One region of the Actinospica robiniae DSM 44927 genome, then DNA from elsewhere that is predicted to be linked to it. Evidence: riboswitches for the same ligand, from Rfam matches in the RefSeq annotation. Region 1 holds a riboswitch; each other region holds the start of a gene.
The links. Region 1 has a riboswitch for cyclic di-AMP ahead of ACTRO_RS00160 (transglycosylase SLT domain-containing protein). Riboswitches for the same ligand answer to the same signal wherever they lie in the genome.
Positions count from the first base shown of each region.

Region 2: linked by a shared signal. The riboswitch ahead of ACTRO_RS48905 (hypothetical protein) and the one ahead of ACTRO_RS00160 (transglycosylase SLT domain-containing protein) in region 1 are both predicted to bind cyclic di-AMP.
Region 3: linked by a shared signal. The riboswitch ahead of ACTRO_RS22105 (LysM peptidoglycan-binding domain-containing protein) and the one ahead of ACTRO_RS00160 (transglycosylase SLT domain-containing protein) in region 1 are both predicted to bind cyclic di-AMP.

Region 1 is NZ_KI632511.1:27,259-37,045, reverse strand. It holds gene ACTRO_RS00180 (helix-turn-helix domain-containing protein) at 1-696, shown strand, start outside; gene exaC (acetaldehyde dehydrogenase ExaC) at 772-2,295, shown strand; gene ACTRO_RS00170 (DUF779 domain-containing protein) at 2,341-2,736, shown strand; gene ACTRO_RS00165 (O-methyltransferase) at 2,812-3,417, opposite strand; gene ACTRO_RS00160 (transglycosylase SLT domain-containing protein) at 3,506-4,372, opposite strand; cyclic di-AMP (ydaO/yuaA leader) riboswitch at 4,378-4,534, opposite strand; gene ACTRO_RS00155 (alpha/beta fold hydrolase) at 4,914-5,783, shown strand; gene ACTRO_RS00150 (hypothetical protein) at 5,975-6,490, shown strand; gene ACTRO_RS00145 (serine/threonine dehydratase) at 6,613-7,593, shown strand; gene ACTRO_RS00140 (HD domain-containing protein) at 7,590-8,216, shown strand; gene ACTRO_RS00135 (hypothetical protein) at 8,326-8,862, opposite strand; gene ACTRO_RS00130 (protein-tyrosine phosphatase family protein) at 9,056-9,598, opposite strand; gene ACTRO_RS00125 (ADP-ribosylglycohydrolase family protein) at 9,682-9,787, shown strand, end outside.
Region 2 is NZ_KI632511.1:3,705,968-3,715,754, forward strand. It holds gene ACTRO_RS15700 (hypothetical protein) at 198-416, opposite strand; gene ACTRO_RS15705 (hypothetical protein) at 595-819, opposite strand; gene ACTRO_RS15710 (helix-turn-helix domain-containing protein) at 1,011-1,556, shown strand; gene ACTRO_RS15715 (helix-turn-helix domain-containing protein) at 1,589-2,095, opposite strand; gene ACTRO_RS43370 (C40 family peptidase) at 2,147-3,241, opposite strand; gene ACTRO_RS45700 (ankyrin repeat domain-containing protein) at 3,497-3,832, shown strand; gene ACTRO_RS15730 (hypothetical protein) at 3,919-4,458, opposite strand; gene ACTRO_RS15735 (hypothetical protein) at 4,693-5,709, shown strand; gene ACTRO_RS15740 (hypothetical protein) at 5,737-6,207, opposite strand; gene ACTRO_RS15745 (hypothetical protein) at 6,337-6,732, opposite strand; gene ACTRO_RS48905 (hypothetical protein) at 6,896-7,627, opposite strand; cyclic di-AMP (ydaO/yuaA leader) riboswitch at 7,637-7,857, opposite strand; gene ACTRO_RS47230 (hypothetical protein) at 7,916-8,125, opposite strand; gene ACTRO_RS15755 (GH1 family beta-glucosidase) at 8,549-9,787, shown strand, end outside.
Region 3 is NZ_KI632511.1:5,238,211-5,247,997, forward strand. It holds gene atpA (F0F1 ATP synthase subunit alpha) at 1-118, opposite strand, end outside; gene ACTRO_RS22065 (F0F1 ATP synthase subunit delta) at 215-1,027, opposite strand; gene ACTRO_RS22070 (F0F1 ATP synthase subunit B) at 1,030-1,590, opposite strand; gene atpE (ATP synthase F0 subunit C) at 1,629-1,874, opposite strand; gene atpB (F0F1 ATP synthase subunit A) at 1,954-2,787, opposite strand; gene ACTRO_RS22085 (hypothetical protein) at 2,864-3,193, opposite strand; gene ACTRO_RS22090 (Cg1360 family ATP-synthase-associated protein) at 3,317-3,715, opposite strand; gene ACTRO_RS22095 (MraY family glycosyltransferase) at 3,923-5,188, opposite strand; gene ACTRO_RS22100 (serine hydroxymethyltransferase) at 5,397-6,701, opposite strand; cyclic di-AMP (ydaO/yuaA leader) riboswitch at 7,041-7,257, shown strand; gene ACTRO_RS22105 (LysM peptidoglycan-binding domain-containing protein) at 7,267-7,953, shown strand; gene ACTRO_RS22110 (L-threonylcarbamoyladenylate synthase) at 8,024-8,665, opposite strand; gene prmC (peptide chain release factor N(5)-glutamine methyltransferase) at 8,712-9,605, opposite strand; gene prfA (peptide chain release factor 1) at 9,613-9,787, opposite strand, start outside.

The sequences.
Region 1 (9,787 bases):
TGCGCGGCCGCGCCCATCCACGACCCGGCCACCGGCCGCATCCTCGGCATCGTGGACATCACCGGCGGCCACATCGTCGCTCATCCGCACAGCCTGGCCCTGGTCGCCGCGGCGGCCCGCGCGGCCGAGACCCAGCTCGCCGCCGGCCCGGTGGTCGGCACCCGGACACTCTGGCTGCCGCCCGCGCCGAGGCTGCTCGCCCTCGGACGCGACCACGCCATGGTCGGGCCCACGCGGCTCAACCGCAGGCACAGCGAAATGGCCGTCATCCTCGCGCTCCACCCCGAGGGCCTGACCGGGGATCAGCTCACATCCGGGCTCTACGACGACGACGCGGCCGAGGCCACCGTGCGGGTCGAGGTCAACCGGCTGCGCCACGCGCTCGGCGGGCTGGTGCGCTCCCGCCCCTACCGGCTCGCCACGGATCTGCCGGCCGACTTCCTCGATGTCGCCAGAGCCTTGCGCGAGAAGGACGCCGCGGCCGCGCTCGCCGCGTACGCGGGCTCGCTGCTGCCGCGCTCCGAGGCGCCCGCGGTGGTCGCCGAGCGCCACTGGATCGACGTACGGCTGCGCTCGTGCGTGCTCGAGTCCGGCGACCCCGGCCTGCTCGAGGACTGGATCGCCCGCTTCGGCGCCGAGGACGCCGACGCTCGCGCGGCGCTGGCCGGGGCCCGGCGCCACGCAACGTTCGGGTAACCTTCGCCGGTCTAGGTTCACCCGCGTGGGCGGCCGTCCGACGGCGGGCGGCCGGACGACACGTGGAGGTCTTCCATGACCCGCTTCGCCGCGCCGGGCACTGCCGACGCGCTGATGAGCTATCAGAACCGTTACGACCACTGGATCGGCGGCGAGTCGCGCCCGCCGGCCGGCGGCAAGTACTTCGAGAACCCGACCCCGGTCACCGGAGCCGCCTTCTGCGAGATCGCCCGCGGCACCGCCGAGGACGTCGAGCGCGCCCTCGACGCCGCGCACCGCGCCGCGCCGGCCTGGGGCCGCACCTCGCCCGCCGCCCGCGCCGAGATCCTCAACAAGATCGCGGACCGGATGGAGGGCAAGCTGGCCGAGCTCGCCGTGGCCGAGAGCTGGGAGAACGGCAAGCCGATCCGGGAGACGATGGCCGCCGACATCCCGCTGGCGATCGACCACCTGCGCTACTTCGCCGGCGCGATCCGGGCGCAGGAGGGCAGCCTGGCCGAGCTGGACGAGGACACCGTCGCCTACCACTTCCACGAGCCGCTGGGCGTGGTGGCGCAGATCATCCCGTGGAACTTCCCGATCCTGATGGCGATCTGGAAGCTGGCCCCGGCCCTGGCCGCGGGCAACGCGGTGGTGCTCAAGCCGGCCGAGCAGACCCCGGCCTCGATCCACTACCTGATGAGCCTGATCGCCGACCTGCTCCCGCCCGGCGTGGTCAACATCGTCAACGGCTTCGGGGTGGAGGCGGGCAAACCGCTGGCCTCCAGCGCCCGGGTGGCCAAGGTCGCCTTCACCGGCGAGACCACCACCGGCCGGCTGATCATGCAGTATGCCAGCGAGAACATCAAGCCAGTGACGCTGGAGCTGGGCGGTAAGAGCCCGAACATCTTCTTCGAGGACGTCTCCCGGGAGCGCGACGACTTCTTCGACAAGGCGCTTGAGGGGTTCACCATGTTCGCGCTCAACCAGGGCGAGGTGTGCACCTGCCCCAGCAGGGCCCTGATCCAGCGCGGCCACTACGACGAGTTCATGGCCGAGGCGATCGCCCGCACCGAGCGGATCGTGCAGGGCCACCCGCTCGACACCGCCACCATGATCGGCGCCCAGGCGTCCAACGACCAGCTCGAGAAGATCCTGTCCTACCTGGACATCGGCCAGGCCGAGGGCGCGAAGGTGCTGCTCGGCGGCGAGCGGGTGGACCTCGGCGGCGAGCTGAGCGGCGGCTACTACGTGCAGCCGACCATCTTCGAGGGCGCCAACCACATGCGCATCTTCCAGGAGGAGATCTTCGGCCCGGTGGTCTCGGTGGCCGCCTTCTCCGACTTCGACGACGCGATCCGCATCGCCAACGACACGCTCTACGGCCTCGGCGCGGGCGTGTGGACCCGGGACTCCGCGCAGGCCTACCGGGCCGGCCGGGCGATCCAGGCCGGCCGGGTGTGGACCAACTGCTACCACCTCTACCCGGCGCACGCGGCGTTCGGCGGGTATAAGGGTTCGGGCATCGGCCGGGAGAACCACAAGATGATGCTCGACCACTATCAGCAGACGAAGAACCTGCTGGTCAGCTACAGCCCGAAGGCCATGGGCTTCTTCTAGGCCGACGACGGTTCGGCGACGGTGCGCAGCGGAAGGGGCGAAGCCATGACGATGCCGCAGGAGCGGTCCGTATCCCGGGTCGCGGTCACGGATGCGGCCGCCGCGCTGATGCGCAGCCTCTACCAGGCCAACGGCCCGCTGATGTTCCATCAGTCCGGCGGCTGCTGCGACGGCAGCTCACCGATGTGCTACCTGGAGGGCGAGTTCCGCACTGGCGGCTCGGACGTCCTGCTCGCCCGGATCGAGGTGCCCGGGGTGGGGGAGCCGGTGGCGTTCTGGATGGGCGCCGCCCAGTTCGAGCGCTGGCGCCACACCCACCTGACCGTGGACGTGGTGCCGGGCCGGGGCAGCGGCTTCTCGCTCGAGGCGCCCGAGGGCGTCAGGTTCCTGATCCGGTCGCGTCTGTTGACCGACGCCGAGGAGGCGGCACTGGCCGAGTGAGGGCGGACGCGGCGGGACGGCGCCGGCTCGGCGCGCCGGCCCGCCGCGGTCTCGCGGGCACAGTGAGCCGGTTACTCAGCCCACATAGGTGGCGAGCAGGGCCGACCACTCGGGCGTCACGCGGACCTGCGTCGCGCGTAGCCGGGGGTGGGCCAGCCAGTGCAGCCGAGGCAGGTCGACGGCCTCGCCGAACCGCGGCGGCCAGCTGGTGAGCGGGCTGAAGTCGTCCATCACGATCAGCCCGCCCGGCGCCAGCCACTGCGCCGGATCGATCGGCCCGTCGTCCGGTCCCTTGCCCTGGCCGCCGCCGTCGAGCACGAGCAGATCGAAGGGTCCGTACTTGCGCAGCCGGCTCACGTCGCCTTGGACGACCTCGACGTTGGGCCGGGCGTCGAAGAGCTCTGCGGCCAGTGCGGCGCGCTCCGGATCCCGTTCCACGCTGACCACCTGGGCATCCTGATGCGCTCCGGCGGAAAGCCAGGCCAGCCCGACCCCGCAGCCGGTGCCGGTCTCGCCGATCCGGCCGGCCCCGACGCCGCGGGCGAGCACCCGCAGCAGCTCGCCGTGCTCCGGCAGGCAGCTGTAGTCGAAGCCCTGCCCGCGGGCGAGGCGCACCGCCGCGGGCACCAGCCCGGGCAGGTCTTCGAGCCCTGAGTATGCCGCTGTTCCATCGACTGTCACAGAGTTCTACGATACACGGCGGAACCCCGCGCACCCGGGAAGGGATGCGCGGGGTTCGGTGTCGCGGACCGGCTGTGCGGGTGTCGGCTTAGTAGCCGGACCAGCAGGAGCCGCCGCAGCGCTCGGCCACCACGTTGTCCAGGCCGCCGTAGGTGTCCTGGGCGTAGATGACCGCCGCGATGATGTTGTCGACCGGGTTCCAGATGTCGTCGTAGCCGGAGAGCGCGTAGGCGTCGAAGGTCGGCTGGATGACCTGCATGAGGCCGATCGACGGGGTGCCGGCGGCGGCGTTGGAGTCCCAGTCGTTCTCCGCGTTCGGGTTGCCGGAGGACTCGTTCATCGCGGTCTGGTAGATCGCGTTGTAGGTCACCGAGTAGCCGTGCGCGCTCAGGATCGAGATCGCCTGGTTGATCCAGCCGTCGAGGTCGTCGGCGTAGCCGGAGGACGAGGACGAGCTGCTGCTCGACGAGGAGCTCGAGCTCGCGGAAGAGCTGCTCGAGGAGCTGGAGGAGGAGCTCGAGGACGAGGAGGCGGACGCCTTCGAGCCGCTGGGCAGCGCGATCTTCCAGCCGATCTCGATCAGGTCGGGGTCGGTCAGCTTGCCGCCGTCGGACTGGGCCTTGCCCTTGTTGAGCTTGTAGATCTGCGGGTAGTCGTAGCCGTCGCCGAGGGCGGCCTTGGCTATACCGAAGAGCGTGTCGCCCGCGACGACGGTGTGGACCTGCTGCTTCGTGGAGCTGCTGGACTTGGAGCCGGTGCTGTCCGAGACGGCGACCGCGTGCACGGTGACCGAGTGCGCGGTCGTGGCCTGCGGAACCGTGGCGGTGGCCGGAGCGGCGGTCGCCGCCGAGGCGATGCCGGGCAGCGCCGCCGTCCCGAACGTGGCCGCGCAGAGAGTGAGGGCGCGGGCACGATTCCGGACGAAGGAGAGCCTGGGCTTGCGGTGCGATGACATGCGTGCTCTTTCCTCTTCGCCCGCCTACCGGGTTAGCTGACGGGTTCGGGCGTAAGAGGTCGCCCTACCGCGCCGGCACGGCGCGGATTCACCCCAAGGGGATTGGGTCCCCGGCTCCGCGAGGGCACGTCAAGGCCGGTGCGGATTCGGCGGTTGCGCTGCCGGTCGAGTATTTACGCGACTTGACAGCAGCGACTGAATGGAACCTTAGAGGCAATGCGCTCCGATATGCGAGCCAGGGCAGTAACTGCTTAATAACGATGCGGTCTGTGAGGGGAAGAGATGGAAAGGGTGATGTGGCCGGTGTGGGTTCCGGTGTCCCTTATGGGGTTCCGCCTCATCGTCTGTTGGTAAGATACTGGTGAATAAGTCATGGTATTCACTGCTAAAACGGGCGAAACGGACATCGTTCGAGTCCCCTTCGGATTGTTCAGGATCTTTTTAAAGCGGCCCGCCCGCCCTTACTCCCGGAGCTCCGGTGTCGTATCGTCGATGGCGCAGTGGCTCGGCTGCAGTCGGTAGCGGCGGCGAGGAAGTTCTCATGTCCGACACTCAAGGTGACCGCCTCGCGACGGGCGGCTGGCACCGGCGGGCCGTCGAGGTCGGCGGCCTCACCTTCGATCTCGCCGAGCAGGGCCCGGCCGACGGTCGGCCGGTGCTGCTGCTGCACGGCTTCCCGCAGACGCACCGGGCCTACGACGCGTTGGCCGCCGTGCTCGCCGCGGACGGCGCGAACCTGCGCCTGATCGCCCTCGACCAGCGCGGCTACTCGCCGGGCGCGCGGCCCGCGGACCCCGGCGCCTATACACTGCCCGAACTGGCCGGAGACGCGGCCGGGATCCTCGAGGCGCTGCACCTGAGCGCGGTCGACGTCGTCGGCCACGACTGGGGCTCGCTGGTCGGCTGGTTCCTCGCCGCGCACTACCCCGACCGCGTGCGCACCTTCACCGCCGTCTCCGTGCCGCACCCGGCCGCCTTCGCCGCCGCGCTCGCCGCGAGCGCCCAGCAGCGCCGCATGTCGTCTTACGTCTCGCTCTTCCGCGACCCGGCGAAGGCGGCGCGCGTGCTCCTCGAGGACGACGCCCGCCGGCTGCGCGCGCTCTACCGTCCGCTCGACGACCGCGCCGCGGCGCCGCACCTCGCGGCGCTCAGCGACCCCGTGGCGCTGACCGCCGCGTTGAGCTGGTATCAGGCCACGAAGTTCGGCGAGGGCGCGCACACCCCGACCGTGGACGTCCCGGTCACCTACGTCTGGTCCACCGCCGACGCCGCGATCTCCCGGGACGCGGCCGAACGCTGCGTCGAGCACGTGGCCGGGCCGTACCGCTTCGTCGAGCTCGAGGGGATCAGCCACTGGATCCCGGACGAGGCCCCCGAGGCCCTGGCCGCCGCTCTGCCGTTCCCCGCCTGAGCCGGCCGCCGCCGTCGGCGCCTCGCCCCACCCGTAGCACGCGTGCCCCAGGCATCTTCCGTCGCCGCCACCTCCCGCACCGCCCCAGAATTCCCGGAACATCCATCTCGTCGCAGAGCATTGCGATCTGGTCGGCTTCGCCCCGATAGTGAATACGCAATCGCTCTCCCACAGCGAGAAAGGATGTCAGTATGGTGCTGCTCCATAAGCTCCACCCCATCGCGGCGATGGCCGCCGCGTCGGGGGCCGCCATGGCGCTGTCCCTGGTGGCCGGCTGCCCCAGCGCGGAGGCCGCCGCCGCCCCCGCCGACGGTTCCGCCGTATGCGCGGCGAGCTTCCCGATCGCCCTCAACGGCTTCGCCTTCACCCCCGCCACGGTCGTGCCCGGCGGCTCCGCCACCGCCGACCTGATCACCACGAACTGCAGCAACGCCGCCGTCGACACCACCGAGATGTGGTCCGGCCAGTGGCTCCCGCTCAGCTCCTCGGGCGCCCTGCCCACCGGCTGCCCCATCATCGACCCGCTGCTGCGCGCGGTCGACTACCGGGCCGGCCAAGAGGTGGCCGAGAACACCGTCTACACCGTACCGACCGGCTGCCACGCCGCGGAGCTGCAGGTCACCGTGCGCATCACCGGCTCGAACGGCGCGCTCGGCCTGACCGCGACCGCGGTGCTCGACATCGTCCAGATCACCCCGGGCAGCTGAGCGCCGCCGGTGATCCGCAACGCGCGAGCCTGAGCGAGTAGCGTGGAGCGGTATCCGCCCGGCCGGCCGGGCGGATACCCTCCGCCATCCGCCCGAGCAGCACCCGAGGAGGGCTCGCCGCCATGGCCGACCGCTCCACCGCGCCGTCTCTCATCGGCCCCGCCGACGTCGCGGCCGCCGCCGACCGCGTCTCCGGCCGCATCCGCCCGGTCACCCTCGCGCCCGCCGACCCCGGATCGTCCGGCACCGAGGGCGCGCACGTGACGTTCGCTCTCGAATACCTCCAGCACACCGGCAGCTTCAAAGCCCGCGGCGCCGCGAACCTGGCCGCCGCGCATCAGCAGGCCGGCACGCTGCCGGAAGTCGGCGTGGCCATCGCCTCGGGCGGGAACGCCGGCCTCGCGTGCGCCTGGGCCGCCCGGGCCACCGGCACCCGCGCCACCGTCTTCGTCCCGCTGAGCGCCCCGGCCGTCAAGGTGGAAAAGCTACGGGGTTACGGCGCCGATGTGCACCAGGTCGGATCAGAGTACGCCGACGCCCTCGCCGCCTCGCGCACCTTCGCGGCGGCGTCGGGCGCGCTGCTCTCCCACGCCTATGACAATCCCCTGATCGCGGCCGGAGCCGGCACGCTGGCCGCCGAGATCCTGGCCGCCTCGCCGCGGAAAGTGGACACCATCGTCGTCGCGGTCGGCGGGGGAGGGCTGTTCGCCGGTGTGGCCGCGGCCGTGTCCGGTACCGGGATCCGCACCGTCGCGGTCGAACCGGAGAACTGCCGCGCCCTCAACGCCGCCCTGGCCGCCGCGGGCCCCGTCGACGTAGCGGTGGAATCAGTGGCCGCAGACGCACTCGGTGCGCGCCGCACATCGCAGATGGCTTATGAACTCGCGCGCGGCGAGCACGTCAGCAGTGTCCTGGTACCCGACGCCGCGATCGTCGAGGCCCGCCGGCACCTGTGGGAGACCTACCGGATCACCGTCGAACCAGGCGGCGCCACCGCGTGGGCAGCGCTGCGATCGGGTTCATACAAGCCGGAAGAAGGCGAGCACGTCGTGGCAGTGCTCTGCGGAGCGAACACCGACCCGGCGGACCTGGTGAACCGATGAGCGAAGCGACGATCGAAGCCTGGATGGCGCTGACCGGCGCAGAGCACGCCCGGCCGGCCGGCGAAGACCTGCTCGCGCGCTATGCGGAACCGCATCGGCGCTACCACACGCTCAAACACCTGGACGAAGTGCTCGCGATCGTGGCGGAGCTTTCCGCGGAAGCGCAGGACGCCGACGCCGTGCGACTGGCCGCGTGGTTCCATGACGCGATCTACACGATCGGGTCATCCTCCGGGGTCTCGAACGAAGAAGCCAGCGCGCGCCTCGCGGAGCAAGTGCTCGGCGAGCTCGGTATACCCGCGGCGCGCACCGCGGAGACAGCGCGCCTCGTGCGTCTCACCCAGGCGCACAAGTCCGAGCCGGGTGACCGGAACGCCGCAGTGCTCTGCGACGCAGACCTGGCGATCCTCGGCGCCTCCCCGGAGCGTTACCGGCAGTACGCGCTAGAGGTGAGGCAGGAGTACGCCGAGATACCCGACGAGGCGTTCCGCCGCGGAAGGGCGGAGATCCTGCGGTCGCTGCTCGAAGAGCCCACGCTCTTCCGCACCGCCGCCGCTCGCGAGCGCTACGAGGAGCCCGCGAGGAAGAACCTCACTGCTGAAATCGATGCGCTTACGTCCTGAGCTCACTCGCCCGCGCGTGCCCCTGCTCGGCTTTGCCGGGAGGGGTCGTTCACGGGGCGAAGCCTGGCAGTCGCGTGCGCCGTGGTGCGGTACCTCAGACCCGCGTCGGTCAGCTGACCCTGGCAGCGCGCCGGCGCAGCAGGAACCAGGCGGCCCCGCCCGACGCCACCAGCCCGATGCCCTCGGCCAGCCCGCCCGGCGTGGTCAGCGAGGCGCCGTCGCCGGTCCCCGCGCCACCGATCGGGGTCAGCCCGGTGCTCGCGCCGTTCGCGACCACGAGCGTGCCGTAGAACGGCCCCTGCTTCCGGCCGCTGTTCGAGGTGCAGATGAGCGTCACCTGGTACGAGCCGGGCGCGATGTTCCTGGGCACCTGCCCGGTGCCGCCGATCATGCTCTTGAGCGGCCCGATCGTGATCGCCGGGATCCCCGGCACGCTCCCGGTCTGGAAGGTGACGGTGCCGGTCGAGGGGTAGTCGCAGTTGCCGCCGTCGAACACGGAGATGGTGCCGCCGGGGGCGACCGGGTTCGGCTGGATGATGATCGAGTTGTTCACTCCGCCGCCGCCTGAGGCGAGCGCGGGTCCCGCCGCGCAGAGGGTTGCCAGAACCGATCCGCCGAGCGCTATCGCCGTCCGCTTGCCGTTCATACCAGCCTTACCGCCTTAGTCCGTGAGTGGGCTGCGATCGTTGGTCGCGCGCGAAGGGCACGCACCCTCCACGCTGCGCCACCTGACGCGGCGGCACGAACCGGGATACGCCGTTGGACTGACCGTCAGCGGGCGGGCCGCCGCCCGTCCAGGCGGGCGGCGTATGGGCCGAACGAGTTACGCGCCCGCCGCGCTACCTCGCCTCGGAACTCGGCCGCCCCGAGAACTTCCGGACGTAGCGCTTCTGCCAAGGCGTCTCGACGGCATGAGCGTCGTAGTGCGCGCGCACGTAGGCGACCGCCTCGCCCGGGTCGACGCCGTCGAGCACGGCCATGCAGGCCAGCGCCGTCCCCGTTCGCCCGTGCCCGCCGGCGCAGGCGACCTCCACCCGCTCGTGCGCCGCCCGCGTCCACGCCTCGACGATCGCGTCGAGCGCGTCGGCGCGGTCGGACGGCAGCCGGAAGTCCGGCCAGCGCACCCACCGGGCCGTCCAGGTGAACTCGGGCGGCTGCTCGCCGAGGAGGTAGAGGCCGAAATCAGGGCTTCGATGCGTGGCGACCGTGCCTGCTGCGCTTGCTGCGCCCTCGCCGCTGCTCCCACCGGCGCCTTGTCCGTTTGTCGCGGCAGCTTCCTCCGGCGTCGTCGGCCGCCGTAGCCCGCGACCCCGCACGAGCCGTCCGGAGGGCAGTTGCAGCAATCCGGGAAGCCCTGGTTCCCACAGTTCGTCGTTGCTCACTCGTTCAGCCTAATCGTCGGCCGCTGCCAACGCTGGATCAAACCGCGAGCGCCGCATTCGCCTTGCATGTCAGACTGGCCGCCATGACTGACGACCGCCGTAACCGTGCCGTCGCGTCGCTGCGCGGCCTGGCCGTCGGCGACGCGTTCGGATCCTGCTTCTTCGTGCCAGAGAACTACGACGCCCTCG
Region 2 (9,787 bases), 3.7 Mb from region 1:
TGCCCCTGGACGCCGCGGCGCCGGGGGTGGGCGCGCGGTGTCGGATGGTGTCTCGGATGCGGTTGCCGATGCCGGGTCCGTGCGGTCTCAACGGACGCGGCGAGCGAGTTCGACAGCCGGCTGCGATGCTTGCCCGCCGAGGCGGCCGGCGGCAGTCGTGCCTGCCGCCGGGCCGACTCGGCGGGCCCACGCCGCCGTTACTGGTGGATGCTGATCGTCTGGCCCGCCGCCGACTCGGCGTCCGCGCCGCACGACTGGAAGTTCACCGCCGCGGACAGGTTGGTGGCGCCCACGTTGGCGACGTGCTTGGTGACGACGACGTTCTTGGTGAAGTTGAACTTCAGCGTGCTCAGCGCCTCACGGCCCGGCAGCAGCTCGGCCGACTCGGCGTTCAGCTCGTCGATGTTCATGCTCATGCGAATTTCCTTTTTTCAGTCGGGGAAGTCAGGGAAGTGGAATAAGACGAAGGGGTTTCGGGGAACCCGGAAATGAAGTACTTTCGAGAACGCGCGGCATCGAAGAATGGCGCGTCTGCCGCAGGCCGCGTTGCGTCGCGCCCTGCGACCCTGGAGCCGCCGCGCGGCCCCGCCCCGACTACTGCGTGATGCTGATGGTCTGGACGGCCTCGCTGGCCGCGGTGGCGCCGGCGGACTGGTAGTTCACGGCCTCGGACAGGTTGGTGGCGTCCACATGTGCGACGTTGACGTGCTTGGTGACGTTGACCGTCTTGGTGAAGCTGAACCGCAGGCGGCCCAGCGCCTCACGGCCGGGCAGCAGCTCGGCCGACTCGGCCTCGAGCTCGTCGATCTTGATGCTCATGGTTTCTCCTTGCCGCGCATGCGGCGCTAAGCGTCTAATCTTGCCGAACGAATCGTTCGGTTTGGACGAACGAACGCTATCCCCTAAACCCGGCACATGCAAACGACACGCCCATCACCCCGGTACAATCGCCATGAGCGGAAGGGGATGGATACGTGCCAGCAGCGCGCGCGGGTCGAAACAGAATGAGTGTGGAGTCGAGCCCTGCGAACGGCCGTGGACGTCCTCGATCGAGCTCTCATAGCGAAGGCGCCGCCTCGGCCGTCCCGGCGACCGCTCCGACGACCGAGGACGCTGAGACGCCCAACCCGCTGCGGACGCTGATGCGCCAGCGGATGGAGGAGAAGCGCCTGTCCTACGGGGAGGTGGCGCGGCGCGGGGGCATCTCCAAGTCGACCGTGCATCATCTCGTCTCCGGGGAACGGCCGGTGCGCATGCTGCAGTCCGCGACGCTGCGCGGCCTCGCCCAAGGCCTCGAGCTGCCGTTGGACGTGGTCCGGCGCGCGGCCGCGCAGTCGGTCGGGATCTACATGTACGAGCCCGCGCCCGCGCCCGAGGTGGACCTGCTGATCGCGAGCCTCCAGCAGCTCTCGGCGCGGGACCGCCAGCACGTCGCCGCCCTCGTCGAGTCGTTGCTGCGGCACAGCCGGGAGGCCGAGGGGGACGAGGATGAAGGCGGGTACGAAACCGAGTCCGAGCCCGGAGACGGCGACGAGGACGAGGGCCCGCAGGCGTAGCCGCAGCCGCACGCGGGCGCGGCTACGCGGCGTCACGGTGTCTGCGCGCCGTCCGACGTCGTTCGACGCCACCGGACGCCCTCGTCCTCGAGGATCCGCAGCAGCTGCGCGCGGCCCACGCCGATGCCCTCACCGCGCACCGCCTCGGCCAACGCGTCCAGGGTCCAGTGGTCCGCGGACGCCGCCTCCGCTGCCTCCCCCACGGCCGCCGACACGCCCGGACCGCCGGCGGCGAGGGCCGCGATCCAGGCACGCTCCTCCCGGCTGACGGCGGGTCCGCGCCCAGGCCTGGGGACGTCCACGAGCCCGTCGATGCCCGCGGCCCGGAAACGGGCGCGCCACTTGCCCACCGTCGGTATCGAGACGCCCAGCTCCTGGGCGATCCGCATGTCGGTTGCGCCGTCCGCACTCGCCAGCACGATCTGACAACGCAGCACATAGCTCTGCCAAGCCTGCGCCACTCGGACCGCTCGGAGCAGCTCCGCCCGCTCCGTCGCCGTCAGCGTCAACTCGGCCTTCGGGCGCCCTCTGCCCGCCATACGATCCACCCCGTCCAGGTATCCGTGCTCTCGCGACTGCGCACGTGCCGGCTAGGCGGTGACCCGGCCCACGCGCACGATCGGGCCGACGGTGAAGACGTTGCCGTACTGCACGTCCTCACCGGGCCGTGGAGCGTGGACGACCAGTCCGTTGCCCACGTAGACGGCCACATGCGCGATCGCACCGCCGTCGTAGCTGTAGAAGACGAGATCGCCGGGCTCGAGCTGGGAGACGCTGACCGCGGCCAGCATCGCGGCCTGAGCGGCGGCGTTGTGCGGCAGCGCGACCCCGGCCCGCGCCCAGGCCGCCATCGTCAGGCCCGAGCAGTCGAACGCGTTCGGTCCGGCGGCACCGTAGGAGTACGGATCGCCGACCTTCGACTCCGCATACGCCACCGCGGCGGCGGCGCGCGCGTTCGGAGCCGTCGCGGTCAGATGCACCCGTCCCGGATCCACCCCCTGCCCGGCCGCGGAGACGGCCCGCTGCCCGGCGCTGCCGAGGGCGTCGAAAATCGCCTCCGCCCCCTTCGCCGCGGCCAGTGCCGCATCCTTGCGGCCCTGCGCGGCGTCGACGGCCGCCTGCTGTCGGGCGAGGTCGGCCCGCACGAGCGACTGGTCCGCGGCGAGCCGCGCCTCGTCCTCGGCCAGTGATCGCAAGGCCCTGGTATCCTCGCCGGCGATCTCCTCGCGGACCAGGGCCGCGTTCAGGTATGCGGCGGGGTCGTCGTCCAGGACGAGCTCGAGGCCGGGCATCGCACCGCCCCGGTACTGCAGCGCGGCTTGAAAACCGAGCGTCCGTTGGAGAGCGTCGCGCGCGCCGATGTCGGACGAGATCCGCGCCTGAAGCGCGTCGATCCTCTGCTGAAGCTGCGCGGCCTGCGCAAGAGCCGCGTCGTAGGCCTCGTCCGCGGTCGCCGCGGCGTTCAGCTCCTGCTCGTACGCGGCGGGCGAGATCGGCTCCTCCGCGTCGGCGTGCGCGTCGATCTGCCCCAGCAGCGGGGAGATCAGCGCGCTCGCCCCGACCGCGAGCGCCGTGAGCGTCCTGCGGGTCGGGTACGGATACGGATGCGGACGGGCCGGGTGCGGGACGGGAGTCGGGTACGTGGGCGGACGGGTCGGGTGCGTGGGGGGACGGTGAGCTGACATGCGGTCCTCTTCCGATGACGCCTAGCCGGAACACAGCTCACGGTCCTGCGGCGGGAAGTCGCGCAGGAGTCACCCACGGGTGAGAGTGAGAATCCCGGTCCTGCCAGGCGAATGGGCCCCAAAAGGGGATGGAGGTCCGCGGTGCACGAGCCGCGGTCACGCTGTGAACGCCCGCGTCGTCGACGCGCGGCGCAGATCTCCGCCCCGAGGCCCCGAGCCCCGCCAGCGCGGACATCTGGACCGGACTCTAGCCATATGCCCGGACCCGTTCAAGTTCTTCGCGATAAGCGCAGTTCTTCCGCGTTTCCCGGGGCGCCGGAGCGAAGATCCGAACCTCACGATGCCGGTCATGACGTCGAAGACGATAACGGTGACGGCTGGACCCTGCTCCGTCACGCGGTAGACACCGAGATCGACGGCCACGACCAGACGGGTAAGCCGCTGCATGTCGATGTCACCGCGCTGCTCCTTGCCCGTGGGGCGGACCCGTTGCGTAGCGCCGATGGCGTCACAGTCGTCGCCGAAGCGGAACGGCGCGGACATTGGTTGGCGGCGGAGCTCATGAACGCCTGGATCGGCCGGTCACGCTGAGCTGCCGACTTGTGAGGAAGAAACGTGCGGCCTCTCTGACCTGCCCGCTTGGTCAGGCATCCTGGCGGCAACAACGCAGGTGGCTGTCACAAGCACACCCAGCAGTACAGCCCATCGCCACGGGCACGAGCCATGCGAGCCAGTTCGGCAAGCTGCTCAAGAAGACCCGAGATGCCTTCCACGTCAACCTGACGATATGGCGATTCGGCCTCGACCCACTCAGCCGCAGCGCTCTGAAGATCGCCCGGGGTCGAACAGGCGAGGCTGTCGCTCACCTCGGCACTTATTGAGAGGACCAGCCGCTCGCCACCATCCCTCTCGGCGACCACAACATCGCCCAGCTTGTCGAGAACTTCGGGACCTGCGCCGGTCAGCAGCGCATACACGGCACCAAGATCCGCTACCGGGTCGAACCCCTTCGTGAACAGTGCAGGAATGCCTGCGTCGGATACGCGGACCGTCGACTTCAGGAATCGGCGCGCGCCCTCAAACCCGTACTTCGCCACCAGGTCGCGAAACGGCATCGGCAACTGGGACAGTGGGCCGCCTGGACCGCCAGCCAGGTCGATAGTCGCAGCGGCGGCGGCGTCCGAAGGCGCCGCGAAATAGTCGTACATCACGCCCATGGCGAGAGCTTCCCAGGCTCTGCCGACAGATGGCGCCCAGCCGCGGCCGCCTAGACGCGTCCATACGCGATGAAGAAGTCGCGATCTTCCCAGCCCGGCTGAAGGAAATCGAGGATCGCATGCATGACGCCCCAGCCATGTTCCCACGTGCTTTACAAGGGCGGTTGCACCGTTGGCCGAGCCCTTGCTAACCTCGCCCGCCTTCGTCCTCCGTTTCAATGCGACGGGAACGCCATGTCCGCCTCACGCCCCGCGCGCCACTCCATATTTTCCCTCGCAGGCGCGGCAACCGTGGCCGCCTTGCTCGGCGTGACCATCGTGGCCGCCGCGTCGACGGCCGAAGCCGCGGGCACGGCGGCCTCGACCTCTGCCCCCGCCGCTTCGCTGGGCGGCTGCGACTCCCTCCTGGCCTCAGTAGACCAGTACTTCGCGTCGACGTCGGCGATCAACCAGATGATCGCCATCACCGCGACCGTGCAGAACGACGGTCCCGACTGCCTGGTCGAGCCGCAGGTCACCCTGAGCACGATCCCGAACTCCGTCAAACTGGTCTGGCCCAAGGTCTTCTGGAAGATCGACGGCTCCTGGACGAGCGCCACTGCCGTCCCCGGCTCCTGCCCGACGCTCGGGGGCGACGCCAGGGACGTGTGCGCCACTGCCACCCTGCCGGATTACCTGCCGGTCAAGGCGGGCTCGACGACGATGGAACTCGGCCTGGAGTTCACCTCGTGGAACGACTCGAACTACGGCTTCGCCAGCGTGGCAGCGCTCTACCGCGAAGGCGTCGAGGCGCCGGGATTTCAGACCTCGTGGGCGCTGGACTGCGCGACGTGCTTCAACACGGGCACCAGCGTCCTTCCTCCGGGCGTCACCGATGGGAACTCGCCGCCCTATTCGCCTCCGGCGTCAGCCCACGGCAAGAGCGGCGCCCCAGCCGCCAGCAGCAAATCTTCCACGGGCGTGAACACGGCCGCGTCTCGCGTCGCTGCCTCGGCGACCATCGACGCTCCGCCCTCGGCGAGCCCGCAGCCATCTGCCGCGCTCACGCAAACGACCAGTGCCGTGCCTCAATCGGGCCAGTCAACCGCCGCGCCCGCCGTAGACCCCGTCGCCCTCGCCACCTCTGACTCGGCAGGCAAGCAACACGGCGGCACCTTGCTCGCGACGGGCGTCGGAGCGCTTGCACTCGTGGCGCTGGGAGGGACCGGCGTGTACTTCCGCCGCAAGAGGCGGCGCGGCGAGGAAGGCTGACCGGCAGGGAACCAGTGCCCGTCCCCGTCAGCGGGGCCGCCGGCCGTAGACGGGGTCGTATGCCAGGCGTCCCGTTCTCCTCGGCACCAGGTGGAGGAAGCGCCTGTTGTCATAGATGGGAACCTGTAGCTCGGCCGCGACCGTGATCATCTGCTTCAGGCTCCACTCGGCCTTGGTCCGCATGAGCAGGGTGCCGTCCGGTCCGCAGAAGGTGATCACCTTCGGGTAGTAGTGGATCGCACCGAGCCGACTGCGCGCCACCCGCCGGGGCACGTTCGACTGCATGCGCACGTAGCCCCGGGTGACGATCACCTCGGCCTCGGTGACCTCCAGCCGTATCGAGCGCCCTGCGGCCCAGGCGAGCAGCCAGAGCAGCAGCAGCGCGCCGAACGAGTAAACGCCATGCGGCTCGCTCACGGCGGCTTCAACGCACCCCCCGGCAAGGACCCCCCATGAGATCACGATGCTGGGTTGCCACCACGTCGGCGTGATGATCATCTTCTCCCCCCGTCCCATGAGTCCCCGTCTCATTAGTCCCCGTATCAACGTGTCAGCATTCCGTCACCTTGGGAAGGTTGAGCGGCCCGCAACCTTTTGCTCGCGCGCGGCACATGGGCGGGCTCGCGCTCACTTGGCGGCCCACTCCGCCGAACTCGGCCGGGCGACTCGCCAGACCTCGGCGATTCGGTGGAGGTCGCCCGTTCGCATGATGAACGCGACCGCTCCAGCCGACGAGACGGCCTGCTCGACGAACGCATCCGCCGCTGCCTTCGCAGCCGCATCGGAGAACTGCCACCGCGGGACCCACACCCCCGTCCAGTCTGGATTCCTCGCTTCACCGGACTTGACCACGAGCTCATCGACGACCCCCGGAGCAGCCGCGGACAGCTCGAAGAGCCGCGAGTCGCTGCCGTCCTGCGTCTGCTGATGTTCCGCGAGCAGACGGAAGTACCAGGCGCCGTGAATCCCTTCGATCTCGAGGAAACCGAGCGTCGGTCCGTCCACCCAGTCGAGCGCGGCCACCCGGGCGATCTCAAGCCTCGAGCCGATCGCCCTCGCCAGCCTCTGTTCCGGCTCGCTCAACTATCGCCCCCTCATCTCTGGATGAGCTACCAAAATAACGACGAACCCCTCCCGGTGTGTCCGGGAGGGGTTCGTCGTGTGCTGTGTGTGGTGCTGGGTTTTATCAGTGGTTGACGATGGTGGAGACGATGTGGGCGGCCTGGTCTTCCCACTGCGAGTACAGGGAGCCGTTGAAGGAGGCCTGGACGTCCTGGGCGGCGCGGTGCAGGGACATCGACTGGTAGCCGGAGGGGAGGTTCTTCAGGAACGCCTTGGCCGCGTAGGTCGGGTCGTTGAGCTGGCTCGGGGTGCCCCAGCCGCAGGACGGACGCTGCTGGAACAGGCCGAGGGAGTCGTGGTCGACCGCGACGTTGAGGTTCTGGAGCTTGGACTCCTGCATCGAGGTGGCAACCGCGATGGTCGCGGCGTACGGGGACAGGTGCATGTCCTCAGCGGCCTTGACGATCGAGGTGGCGTTGGACCACTGGTCGGAGTCCAGGGTGATGTGCGACTGGCTTCCGACGGTGCCGGTGGGCTCGAGGGTCGCGGTGGTGGAGCCGGCGAACAGGCTGGTCGGGGTCGCGGCCTTGGCGGTGGTCTTCGCCGGGGTGGTGGTGGTCTTGGTGGTGGTCTTGGTGGTGCTGGCGGCGGTGGCCTTGGCGGTGCTCGCGGTGGCCTTCACGCTCGCGGGGGCGACGTGGGCGGTGGCGGGCTTGGCCGGGGCGGTGGCGGCGGAGGCGGTCAGCGGGGCGACGCCGACGCCGACGGCGGCCAGGGCGAGCGCGGCGGCGGGGTAGCGGCGCGGGCTGGAGATGAAGGTGCGGAACGCGGAGGTGGACATGCGGTTCTTCAGCACGAGTTCTAGAGCCTCTCCTTCGGCCGCCTACCGGGTTAGCTGACGGGTTCGGGCGGAAGGGGAGTTCGCCCTACAGCCCCCACACCGGGCGACGAAGACACGGACGCATAAGCACGTCGTGGGCGTCGTTGGTGAAGAGGGGGCCGATTCACCCCGGGGGACCGGCACGGTTGAGTGCCTGGTACTCATTGGGTCCCCGGCTCCGAGGATGGTCGCTGCGGGAGCTTCGTCGAACCGCTGCGCCGTCCTGTCGGACTCGGCGGGTGCGACCGGTGCCGGAATCTACTTTCACGGCGTGGGCCGGTGCACAACGAAAACAATACCCACTTTGACCGGATTGTCCAAATCCTCCGAAATTACCCACACCGAGTAATCGGACAGTCGCCAAGCGTCGAGGAAAACCCACCCGGCGCCCTGTCGAAAACGCCCCAGAAGTCGACCTGAAGCGAGCCTGACCAGCATGTTCGCGGCACGGATGGTCATTTCGACCGCATTCATCGCAATAAGTGCGGAACCGATTACCGAGCGTAAAAGGAATTCTCGAGCGCTATTCTCCGCATCTCCCGCGACACGTTGAGCGACGACTCCTCTATTGCCGTCGCCGCGCAGGTCTTCGTGATTACTCTGCGTAATTCACCGCGGCACGGACCCGGCTGACTTCCGTACGGAGCGCGAAGGGTGCGTTCCCTCTTTCGCAGAGGACTACTTCCGCAGGACCAGGCGGCCTTCGGCGCCGCTACGCCGCAAGTACGAACATTGACGGGCCTTGCCTCGGCCGCCCACGGCCCTTCCCCACATGACTCCACGCGAATGGTGTGGCATGATCACGACTTGCGGCCGGAGTACCGGGCCACGTGGGGCGGATCAGCTGTCTTACGGGTATCGCCGCGCCTGTCATCGAAGGACGAGGGACACGACGTCATGGGCATCACCGACGACTTCCGCGTGAGCGGTCTGAAGTTCCCCGACGGGTTCGTCTTCGGCGCCGCGACAGCGGCGTATCAGATCGAAGGCGCGGCCACCGAGGACGGGCGCGGACCGAGCATCTGGGACACCTTCAGCCATGTCCCCGGCAATGTCGAGAACGGTGACACCGGTGACGTCGCGATCGACTTCTACCACCGCGTCGACGAGGACCTCGACCTCGTCAAGAGCCTGGGCCTGTCCGCCTACCGCCTCTCGATCGCTTGGCCGCGCATCCTGCCGGCCGGCACCGGCGAGATCAACGAGGCCGGCCTCGCCTTCTACGAGAAGGTCGTCGACGGCCTGATCGCACGCGGCATCGAGCCCATCGTGACGCTCTACCACTGGGACCTGCCCCAGCCGCTCGAGGACCGCGGCGGCTGGACCACCCGCGAGACCAGCTACGCCTTCGCCGAGTACGCGCGCGTCGTCGGCCGGCGCCTCGGCGACCGCGTCGCCGTGTGGACCACGCTCAACGAACCGTGGTGCTCGGCCTACCTCGGCTATGCGAGCGGCAACCATGCTCCCGGGCGCCGCAGCGAGATCGGGGCGCTGCAGGCCGTGCACCACCTGAACCTCGCCCACGGCCTCGCGCTCATCGAGCTGCGCAAGGTCGTCAAGCGGCCGGACGCCAAGTTCTCCGTGACCAACAACTTGGCGATGACGTACGCCGCGGACCCGGCCAATCCCGAGGACGTCGACGCGAAGCGCCAGCTCGACGCCCTCCAGAACCGCGCGTTCACGGACCCGCAGCTGCGCGGCTTCTACCCGCACGACCTGCTGATGGACACCAAGCACATCACCGACTGGTCGTTCGTGCAGGACGGCGACCTCGAGTTGATCAACCAGCCGATCGACATCGTGGGCATCAACTACTACTGCACCGGCACGGTGCGCCGCGGTCCCGAGCACCCGACCGAGGGCACCGTGCACCCGGGCGCCGCGTGCGTCGAATCCGTCGAGCAGCCCGGGCCGTACACGGAAATGGGCTGGAACGTCGCGCCGCAGGGCCTGTACGACCTGCTCGTGGCGACGCACGAGGCTTATCCCGAGTTCGAGATCATGGTCACCGAGAACGGTGCGGCCTACCGCGACGAGCTCGTCGAGGAAGACGGCGTCAAGCGCGTGCACGACCCCGAGCGCGTCGACTACCTGCAGCGCCACCTCGTGTCCGCCCATCGCGCGATCGAAGCAGGC
Region 3 (9,787 bases), 5.2 Mb from region 1:
CACCGATCTCGGTGACCGTACCGACCTCGTCTACGTTGGCGGCCGAAGGCTCGTACGAGGCGACGAAGCGCTCCAGCGCGTCCCGGATCTCCTCCGGACGGATCGTAAGCTCCGCCATCAGTGTTCCTGTCTCCTAAGTCTTCTCGGACGCCTGCGGTACTTCGCCGTCGCCCGCGAACTCGTCGTGGGGTACTGCTATGTCTGTGAAACTGTGTCAGGCCGCGAAGCCACGGGAGGCTTCGGCGAGCCGGGTGGCCAGCGAGCCGTCGATGATGTCGTCGCCGATCCGGATCGTCATTCCGCCGATCAGGGACGGGTCGAGCTCGACGTTCAGCCGGACCTGCTTGCCGTAACTGCGCGCGAGGATGGCGGTGAGCCGTTCGCGCTGGGCCTCGGTGAGCGGGACGACCGCGGTGACCAGGGCCGTGATCCGCTCGCGGTGCGCCGCCGCGATGGCGCCGAGCCGCTCGACGCCGGTCAGCACCGACTCGCCGCGCTGGTTGGCCACCACCCGGTGGATCAGCCGCAGCGCCGAGGGGCTGGCCTTGCCCGCGAGCAGCGAGTCGACCAGTCCGGTGCGCTGCACCGACGGGGTCCGCTCGCTCAGGCCGTTGGCCAGTTCCGGCTCGGAGGCGAGGATGCGCCCGAAGCGGAACAGGTCGTCCTCGACCGCGTCGAGGCTGCCGGCGCGCTCCGCGAGGGCGAGCTCGGCCTCCACGGCCAGCTCGTCGATCGCCTCGGCCAGGTCGCGCGGCTGGGACCAGCGGCTGCGGACCACGCCCGCGACCAGGTCCACCGCACCCCCGCCGACCTTGCCGGTGAGCAGCTCGGTCGCCAGCGCCGCGCGCTGGTCGCCCGAACGGGCCGGGTCGGTCAGCAGCCGGCGCAGCGAGATCTCCCGACCGAACAGGCCGGCGATCGCGGCCAGGTCGTCCGAGAGCGCGGTGACGTCGGTCGTGGGGACCGAGGTCAACGCCGCCAGGGCCTCGCGCGCCGCGGCGAGCGACTCCCCACTAGCGCCACGCATGTTCAGCCCACCTTCTGGGCCGCGCCCAGCTTGGCGTCGAGCTCGTCCAGGAACCGGTCGACGATCCGCTCCTGCAGAGCGGCGTCCTGCGCCCGCTCGCCGACGATCTTGTCGGCCAGCTCGGTCGCCAGCTTGCCGAGGTCGGCCTTGAGCACGTTGACCGCGCTGTTGCGGTCGGCCTCGAGCTGGGTGTGCGCGGAGGCGATGATGGCCTCCTTCTGCACGTTGGCCTCGGTGCGGGCCTGCTCCACCAGCGCCGCGCCGTCGGCCTGCGCCTTGGCCCGGATGTCCGCGGTGGAGTGGCGCAGCTCGGCCATCTGAGCCTGAGCGTCGGCCTTCACCTGCGCGGCCTCGGCCTGGGCGAGCTCGGCCTTGTGCAGACCGCCCTCGATGGCCTCGGACCGCTCGTCCAGGGTCTTGCGGATGTTCGGCAGTGCCTTCGTGTACAGGAAGTAGAACACGATCGCGAAGGCGATGATGCCGATGATCAGCTCGGGGAGCTCCGGGAGGATCGGATTGGAGATGTTGACCGAGCTGTCGGCCAGGTACGTGACGGGGGTCACGGGTGAACCTCCTTCTTCGACTCTTGAGTCGCGAGGACTTACTTGCCGAAGACGAACGGCATGACGATGCCGAGCAGCGCGAGCGCCTCGGTCAGCGCGAAGCCGATGTACATGTTGGTCTGGATCATGCCGCGCAGCTCGGGCTGACGGGCCATCGCCTCGACGCCGTGGCCGAAGATGAGGCCGATGCCGACGCCCGGGCCGATGGCGGCCAGGCCGTAGGCGACGGCGCCGAGGGAGCCGGTGACGCCGGTGGAAGCAGCGAGGTCAACAACAGCGGACATTTTCTGTCTTTTCCTTATCGTCGAACCGGTGGACGGACCCACCGGTTGGCTGGGGGATCAAAGTGGTCTGGGCGGCCGGTCAGTGCCCGGCCGAGACGCCCTCGCCGATGTACTGGGCGGTGAGCATCGTGAAGATGTAGGCCTGCAGCGCCTGGATCACCATCTCGAACGCGGTCAGGACCACGACCATCACGGCCGAGCCGGCCGCGAAGATCACGCTGAAGGTGGCGCTGGCCAGGTACCAGGTGGCGAGAGTGAAGGTGGCCAGCAGCAGGTGGCCGGCGAACATGTTCGCGAACAGCCGGATCATCAGGGTGAACGGCTGGATGATCAGGACCCGGAGCCACTCGACCGGCACCAGGATGATCATGACCGGCCACGGCACGCCCTTGGGCACCACGTTCTTGAGGAAGCCGAAGAAGCCCTGGTGCTTGATCGCCTGATACCAGTAGGTCAGGTAGACCATGATCATCAGCGAGGCCGGGAAGGCGATGAACGCGGTCACCGGCTGCTGCGCGATCGGGATGATCTCCATCAGGTTCATGCACCAGATGAAGAAGAACAGGCCGACCAGGAACGGTACGAACCGGTCCGCGGTCTTGCCGATCATCGGGCGGGCGATCTGGTCGCGGATGAACAGGTAGCCCACCTCGCCGATGTTCTGCACACCCCTGGGCACCAGCCGCGGGCTGCGGAAGGCGCTCCAGAAGAAGAGCACGACCAGGCCGGCGCAGATCAGCGCGAGCAGTTCCGGCTTGTAGAAACCGTAACTGCCGAGGTGGAAGATCGGCTTGAAGTTGAAGTCGCCGAGCGACGGGGGCACGAAGCCGCAGTTGCTGCCGGCGTGCGCGTCCGTGGGGGAACAGTCGCCGCCGCTGGCGAGTAGCACAGTGCTCGCGATCGCCGCACTCACCGGGTTTCTCCTTCGGCTTTACGCATGGGGGTCCGCCATCTGTCGGGGACGGTCTGACAGTGTTTCGTAAGACGGTTCATCCGCCGGAGCGGGGACGTGTGGGGGCCGCCGCGATCCGCTGTCGCTCGTCGGCCCTGGCCGATCGATTGGCCAGCCAGATCGTGTAGACGATCGAGACGACCATGCCGAACAGCGTGCCGAACAACAGCAGGATCGGATGACCGAGCCAGCGACCGAGCAGGTAACCGAGGCCGCCGTAGAGCACGAGCGAGGCGGCCATGTGTCCGACGATGGTCCACATCATGGAGTCCATCGCCCGGCCTGCTTCGCGCTCCCGCTCGGCTTCGTCCTCGTCCCACTCGCGCGGATCGGGCTCAGCGTGGAAAGGGCGGGTCTTCGGGCTCATCACCGGCACCGATTCGGGCCCCGGCGTGCTCGCGACACAGCTGCGCGCCGCGACGACGGCGCAAGGTGTGGCCCGGCCGAGCGCGGTGGCTCGTCCGTGCGACAGCGTGGCGGGAGCGGACGCTCATGGGCGCGGCTCCACCTGGAGGACCTTGTTGCGCGACATCTCACGGACCTGCGTGCCGCTCCAGGCGAGCACGAGGATGATGGCGCAGAAGCCGAACACCCGGCCGTTGAAGGCCGTGGAGTCGCGGAAGGCGTTGAGCAGCACCGCCAGGGCCACGATCTTGACCATGTAGCTGCCGAGGGCGGCGATCATCATCGCCTGCGGACTCGTCCGGGCGGCACGCCCCACGACGTAGCGCGAGATCGAGAAGAAGACCGTCACCACGGCGAGCGCGAGCAGGGCTCCGAGCGCTCCCTTGGTCCCATCGACTATGGAACCGACCGCGACGCAGGCCACACCGACGAGCGCGGTGGGCACCGCGGATCGCCGTAGCGCGCGGACGTCTTCGGCCTGCATATCAAGTCTCCGAGGCGGTCATCGGTCGGTGGCTGCCGGGGATACGGCTTTCTGGCTGTGATTCTAGAAGATGCTTGATCGGCCTCGAGCAGGGGGGTGCGCGATTGCTCCGATCGGGTCTTCTATCTGCTCGTGAAACCTATCACAAGTGTCGTCGCACGTCTGCCGTGGGGCGCGTGGTATGGATCACGCCACCGTACGCGCAGGTCAAGACGGGTCTCGAGGACCGACTTCGAAGGCTGATGAATAGTTGACCAGGTCGCGTGAGGCCTCGTCATCCGACGCGGCGTCACCCGGCGCGGCGTGTCGGGCGCGGCCGCCGGGCTTGCGCTCGGCCCGGTCGTCGAAGTGCTTGCGTGCCCGCGGCAGCAGCAGTCCGACCAGGCCGAGGAAGGCCAGGCCCATCGCGGCGAGCACGACCGGGCGCGACTGCGAGGAGACCGAGACCATGAAGACGGTGAAGGAGATCAGGGCCGACCAGAAGTACATGATCAGGACCGCGCGACGGCGGGAGTGCCCGATCTGCAGCAGCCGGTGGTGCATGTGCTCGGCGTCGGCCGAGAACGGCGAGCGCCCGGCCTTGGTGCGCCGGACCACGGCCATCACCGTGTCCGCGATCGGCAGGGCCACCGCGCAGAACGGCAGCACCAGCGGCAGGAAGGCCGGCACGGTCTTGTAGGTCGCCCCGGTCTGCGATCCGATCATCACCTTGAGCTGGTCCGGGTCGATCTGGCCGAACTCCAGGATGGTGATGACGGCCAGCATCATGCCCAGCAGCATCGAGCCGGAGTCGCCCATGAAGATCCGGGCCGGGGACCAGTTGTGGCACAGGAAGCCGAGGCACATCCCGATCAGCACGATGGTGACCATCGCGGCCGGCACGATCGTGCTGACGTTGTAGGCGCCGGTCTGCAGCCGGTAGGCGTAGACGAAGAAGGTGCTCGCGGCGATCGCGACCATGCCGGAGGCCAGGCCGTCGAGCCCGTCGACGAAGTTGACCGCGTTGATCATGCCGACGATCAGGACCACCGAGACGGTCACGGCCAGGTTGGGCTCGAGGCTGATGATGCCCACGCCGGGGATGGAGATCCAGGTCAGCTGGATGCCCATCTCGACCATGATCGAGGCGGCCAGGGTCTGCCCGGCCAGCTTGATGAAGGCGTCCACGCCCCAGCGGTCGTCCACGATGCCGATGGCGATCAGGATGGACGAACCGATCAGCAGCGCGTGCACGGTCGGGGTGCCCTGGAAGACCCAGGTCTCCATCATCGGCAGGTGGGCCGCGGCCAGCAGCGCCACCAGCATGCCGATGAACATGCCCACGCCGCCGAGGCGCGGGATCGGGGTGGTGTGCACGTCGCGCTCGCGCACCGCGGGCGCGGCGCCGAAGCGGACCGCGCCGACCCGGACGAGGCCGGTGGTGAGGTAGGTGGTGATCCAGGCGATGGTCAGCACGACCAGGTACTCGCGCATCGAGGACTGATCGCCGCCTTCCGGACCCGGGCATGTTTCGGTGGAGCTTCAGGGTAACGGCAGCAAGGCCGTCACGCAGAAACAGACGCTTGTCCGGCCCACCCGGTTTCCGGGGGGCCGGGGCGCCAGGGCGGCGCGATACGCCCAGGTCACAAGCGCGGCTCGGGGGCGGGGTCGGGGCCCGGGACGGCCGGGCGCCCGCGTCGGGTCACGAATAGAGCGGGAAGCGCTCGAGGAGAGCGGCCACCTCCTCGGCCACACCGGGCTCCGGGGCCCGCACGGCCCGGGCGATGAGACCCGCGATGAGCCGCATCTCCGGCTCGCGCATGCCCTGGGTGGTCACCGCGGCGGTGCCCACCCGGATCCCGGAGGAGAGCATCGGCTTGGCGGTGTCGTAGGGCACGCAGTTGCGGTTGAGCACGATCCGCATCCGCTCGCACCGCTGCTCGGCCTCGCGCCCGCTCACCCCGCGCCCGGCCGCGATGTGCACGCCGCGCAGGTCGAGCAACGCGAGGTGGGTGTCGGTGCCGCCGGTCACCGGGCGCATGCCCTCGCGGGCGAGCGCCTCGGCGAGCACCCGCGCGTTGGCCACGACCTGCCGGGTGTACGCGGCGAACTCGTCCGTGGCCGCCTCGCCGAAGGCCACCGCCTTGGCGGCGACCGCGTGCATCAGCGGTCCGCCCTGGGCGAACGGGAAGACCGCCCGGTCGATCGCGTCGGCGAACTCGGCCCGGCACAGGATCGCGCCGCCGCGCGGGCCGCGCAGGGTCTTGTGCGTGGCCAGGCTGACCACGTCGGCGTACGGGACCGGCGAGGGCACCGCACCGCCCGCCACAAGGCCCGCGATGTGCGCGGCGTCGACCAGCAGGTACGCGCCGACCTCGTCGGCGATCTCGCGGAACGCGGCGAAGTCGATCAGCCTCGGATAGGCCGTGGCGCCGCAGACGATCAGCCTCGGCTGGTGCGCCTTCGCCAGATCGCGCACGCGGTCGTAGTCGATCAGCTCGTCGTCCTCGCGCACGGGATAGCCGATGGACTGGAACCAGGTGCCGGAGAAGTTCCCCGGCGATCCGTGGGTCAGGTGGCCGCCGTGCGGCAGCGCCATCGCCAGGATCTTGTCGCCGGGGCGCAGCAGCGCCGCGTACACGGCCAGGTTCGCCGAGGCGCCGGAGTGCGGCTGCACGTTCGCGTGCTGGGCGCCGAACAGCGCCTTGGCGCGGTCCACGGCCAGCCGCTCGGCCCGGTCGACCTCGGCGCAGCCGCCGTAGTAGCGCCGGCCCGGGTAGCCCTCGGCGTACTTGTTGGACAGGACCGAGCCGAGGGCGGCGAGCACCGCCGGCGAGGTCGGGTTCTCGCTGGCGATCAGTTGCAGGGTGCCCCGCTGGCGTTCCACCTCGTCCAGGATCACGCCCGCGATCTGCGGATCGGTCCGGATGAGGTCGGCGAAGTCGGGGCCGTAGAAGGGAGAGGCGGACCGGGTGGAGGCCGGAGTGGGAGCAGCGACGGGAGCCATGGGCCACGCTCCTAACACGAGGGGGAGAAACCGCTGGTGCTGAGGGGGACTCCTCCACACTAAGCACGCGTCCCAGCCGAGGCACTAGGCCAAAAGTCCCGCTTCGCCGAGCGGTGGTTCACGGGGGCTCGCCCGGCGGCGCGTGCATCGTGCATTCACGCCGTCACCCTCGGCGCCCGAAAGCGTTCATGAATGACCTAACGTGAGTGTGAAATTGCGTCAGGTTATATTTCCGAAACATTCGAAACGCCTCGCACATAAGTAATCACATATTGTGGACGAATTTGAAAATATCGGAAGAAGTGCTCTACGGTCGAAGACGTCCGAAATTCCGGACCCGGGTCGAGAACGCCTAATCCTGCCCATCGGCCAGCGGATTCCAACTAAGTAAGGGGCAGGAGCGGAGGACCCGAATATCGCCGGGACGCGGACTGTATCCGCAGGTCCAAGGCTTGGGGTGAATCTTCCGGGGGGATAAATAATCTCCCGGTGGTAGGGCCACTTTCTTCCGGCCCGAATCCGACAGCTCACTTCGCAGGCGTGGGAGAGAGGAAAAGTCTTCAGCATGACCAAGCTCGCCCCCAAGTCTTTCACCCGCCGCGCCGTGGCCACCGCCGCGCTCGCCGGCGCCGCGATCGCCGTGCCGGTCGTGATGGCCTCCACCGCCTCCGCCGACTCGGTCAACTGGACCGCCATCGCCAACTGCGAGTCCGGCGGCGACTGGTCCATCGACACCGGCAACGGGTTCTACGGCGGCCTGCAGTTCAGCGAGTCGACCTGGCTCGCCTACGGCGGCGGCCAGTACGCGCAGTACGCCAACGACGCCAGCGAGTCCCAGCAGATCGCCGTGGCCGAGAAGGTCCTGGCCGGCCAGGGCATCGGCGCGTGGCCGGTCTGCGGCGCGTACGCCGGCAGCTCGACCACCTACAGCGGTACCAACACCTCCGGTTCCGGCTCGTCCTCGTCCTCGTCCTCCGCGGACAAGAGCAGCGGCTCGAACTCGTCCGGCTCCGGCTCCTCGAGCTCGTCGAAGAGCTCGAGCGACTCCGGCTCCTCGAGCTACCAGGGCAAGCACCGCGCCAAGTCCTCGTCCGCCTCGGGCAGCTACACCGTCAAGGCCGGCGACACCCTCTCGGGCATCGCCCAGAAGGAGGGCGTCTCCGACTGGCACACGCTCTACCAGGACAACGAGTCCGTCGTGGGCTCGAACCCGGACCTGATCTACCCGGGCCAGGTGCTCCAGCTCGGCTGAACCCCGGGCGCATGAGAGAAGGGGTCCTGCCCGGGTGCGTGCCCCGGGCAGGACCCCTTCTCCTGCGTTCTCAGCGGGTGAGGTTGCTCGCGACCTTGGCGATCTCGTCGAAGGTGAGCGCGCCCTCGCGCAGCAGCCGCGGCGCGTCGCCGGTCAGGTCCACGATCGTGGACGGGACGCTGTCGACGGTCTGACCGCCGTCGAGGTAGATCTCCACCAGAGTGCCGAACTGGTCCTGCGCCTCGGATGCGGTGGTGGCCGGAGCGTGGCCGGACTTGTTCGCCGAGGAGACCCCGAGCGGGCCGGTGGCCGTCAGCAGCTCGATCGCGACCGGGTGCAGCGGCATCCGCAGCGCGACCGTGCCGCGGGCGTCGCCGAGGTCCCACTGCAGCGAGGGCTGGTGTCGGGCCACGATCGTCAGCGCGCCCGGCCAGAACGCGTCGACCAGGTCCCAGCCCTTCTCCGAGAACCGGGAGACCAGGCCGTGCAGTGTGCTCGGCGCGCCGACCATCACCGGGACCGGCATGTCCCGGCCCCGGCCCTTGGCCGCGATCAGCGCCTCGATGCCGGAGCTGGAGAAGGCGTCCGCGCCGATCCCGTAGACGGTGTCGGTCGGCAGCACGATCAGATCGCCCCGGCGGACGGTCGCGCCGGCCTCGCGCAGGCCGGTCGCGCGCTGATCCGGATCAGCGCAGTCGTAGCGGCGGCTCACGGTTATCAACCTCCATGCTGACGGGCGGAGTGTTCAGGTGCTGATGCTAGGGCCTGAGCCCGTCCTTGCGGGCGGTGAAGAACCGGGGACGGCCGGTCAGGTCGCGGTGGTCGCCCGCCTCCACCCAGCCCAGCTCCTCCAGGAAGATGCGCTGCACCGAGCCGCCCTGCTGGTCCGAGTGCTCCACCGCCAGCCAGCGGCCCGGCCGCAGCAGCCGGTGCGCGGTGCGCTCGAGCGCGCGGATCATGTCCAGGCCGTCCTCGCCGGAGAACAGGGCGAGTTCGGGGTCGTAGTCGCGCGCCTCGGTGGCCACGTACTCCCACTCGGTCAGCGGGATGTACGGCGGGTTCGAGATGACCAGGTCCACCTGGCCGTTGAGCTCGGGCAGCGCGGTGCGGGCGTCCGCCTGATGCAGCGTCACCCGGCTGCCCTCGACGTTGCGCCGGGTCCACTCGAGCGCCTCGTCCGAGAGCTCGACCGCGTGCACCTGCGCCCGCGGCACCTCCTGGGCTATGGCCAGCGCGATCGCGCCGGAGCCGGCGCACAGGTCCACGATCAGCGGCTCGGCGATGTCGAGCTCGCGCAGCCGGTCGATCGCCCAGCCGACCATGACCTCGGTCTCCGGCCGGGGCACGAACACGCCGGGGCCCACGGCCAGCTCGAGGTAGCGGAAGTAGGCGCGGCCGGTGATGTGCTGCAGCGGCTCGCGGTTCTCCCTGCGGGCCACCGCCTCCCAGTAGCGCGCGTCGAACTCGCGGTCGGGCACGGTGTGCAGCCGGCCGCGGGTGACCCCGTGGATCCAGCCGGCAAGCTCCTCCGCGTCCGCGCGCGGCGAACCCACCCCGGCCTCGGCCAGCCGGGCGGCCGCGAGCGCGACCTCCGTCAGCAGCAGGTTAAGGCCCGGCGTCACTGCCGGGGTCTCGGCGGGGGTGGAGGACATCGTCGGCTCAGTTCCCCGGCCCGGCCAGCTTCGCCGCGAGGTCGGCGTCCACGCAGGACTGGATGACCCCGTCGAGGTCGCCGTCGAGCACCTGGTCGAGGTTGTAGGACTTGAACCCGGTGCGGTGGTCGGAGAGCCGGTTCTCCGGGAAGTTGTAGGTGCGGATGCGCTCGGACCGGTCC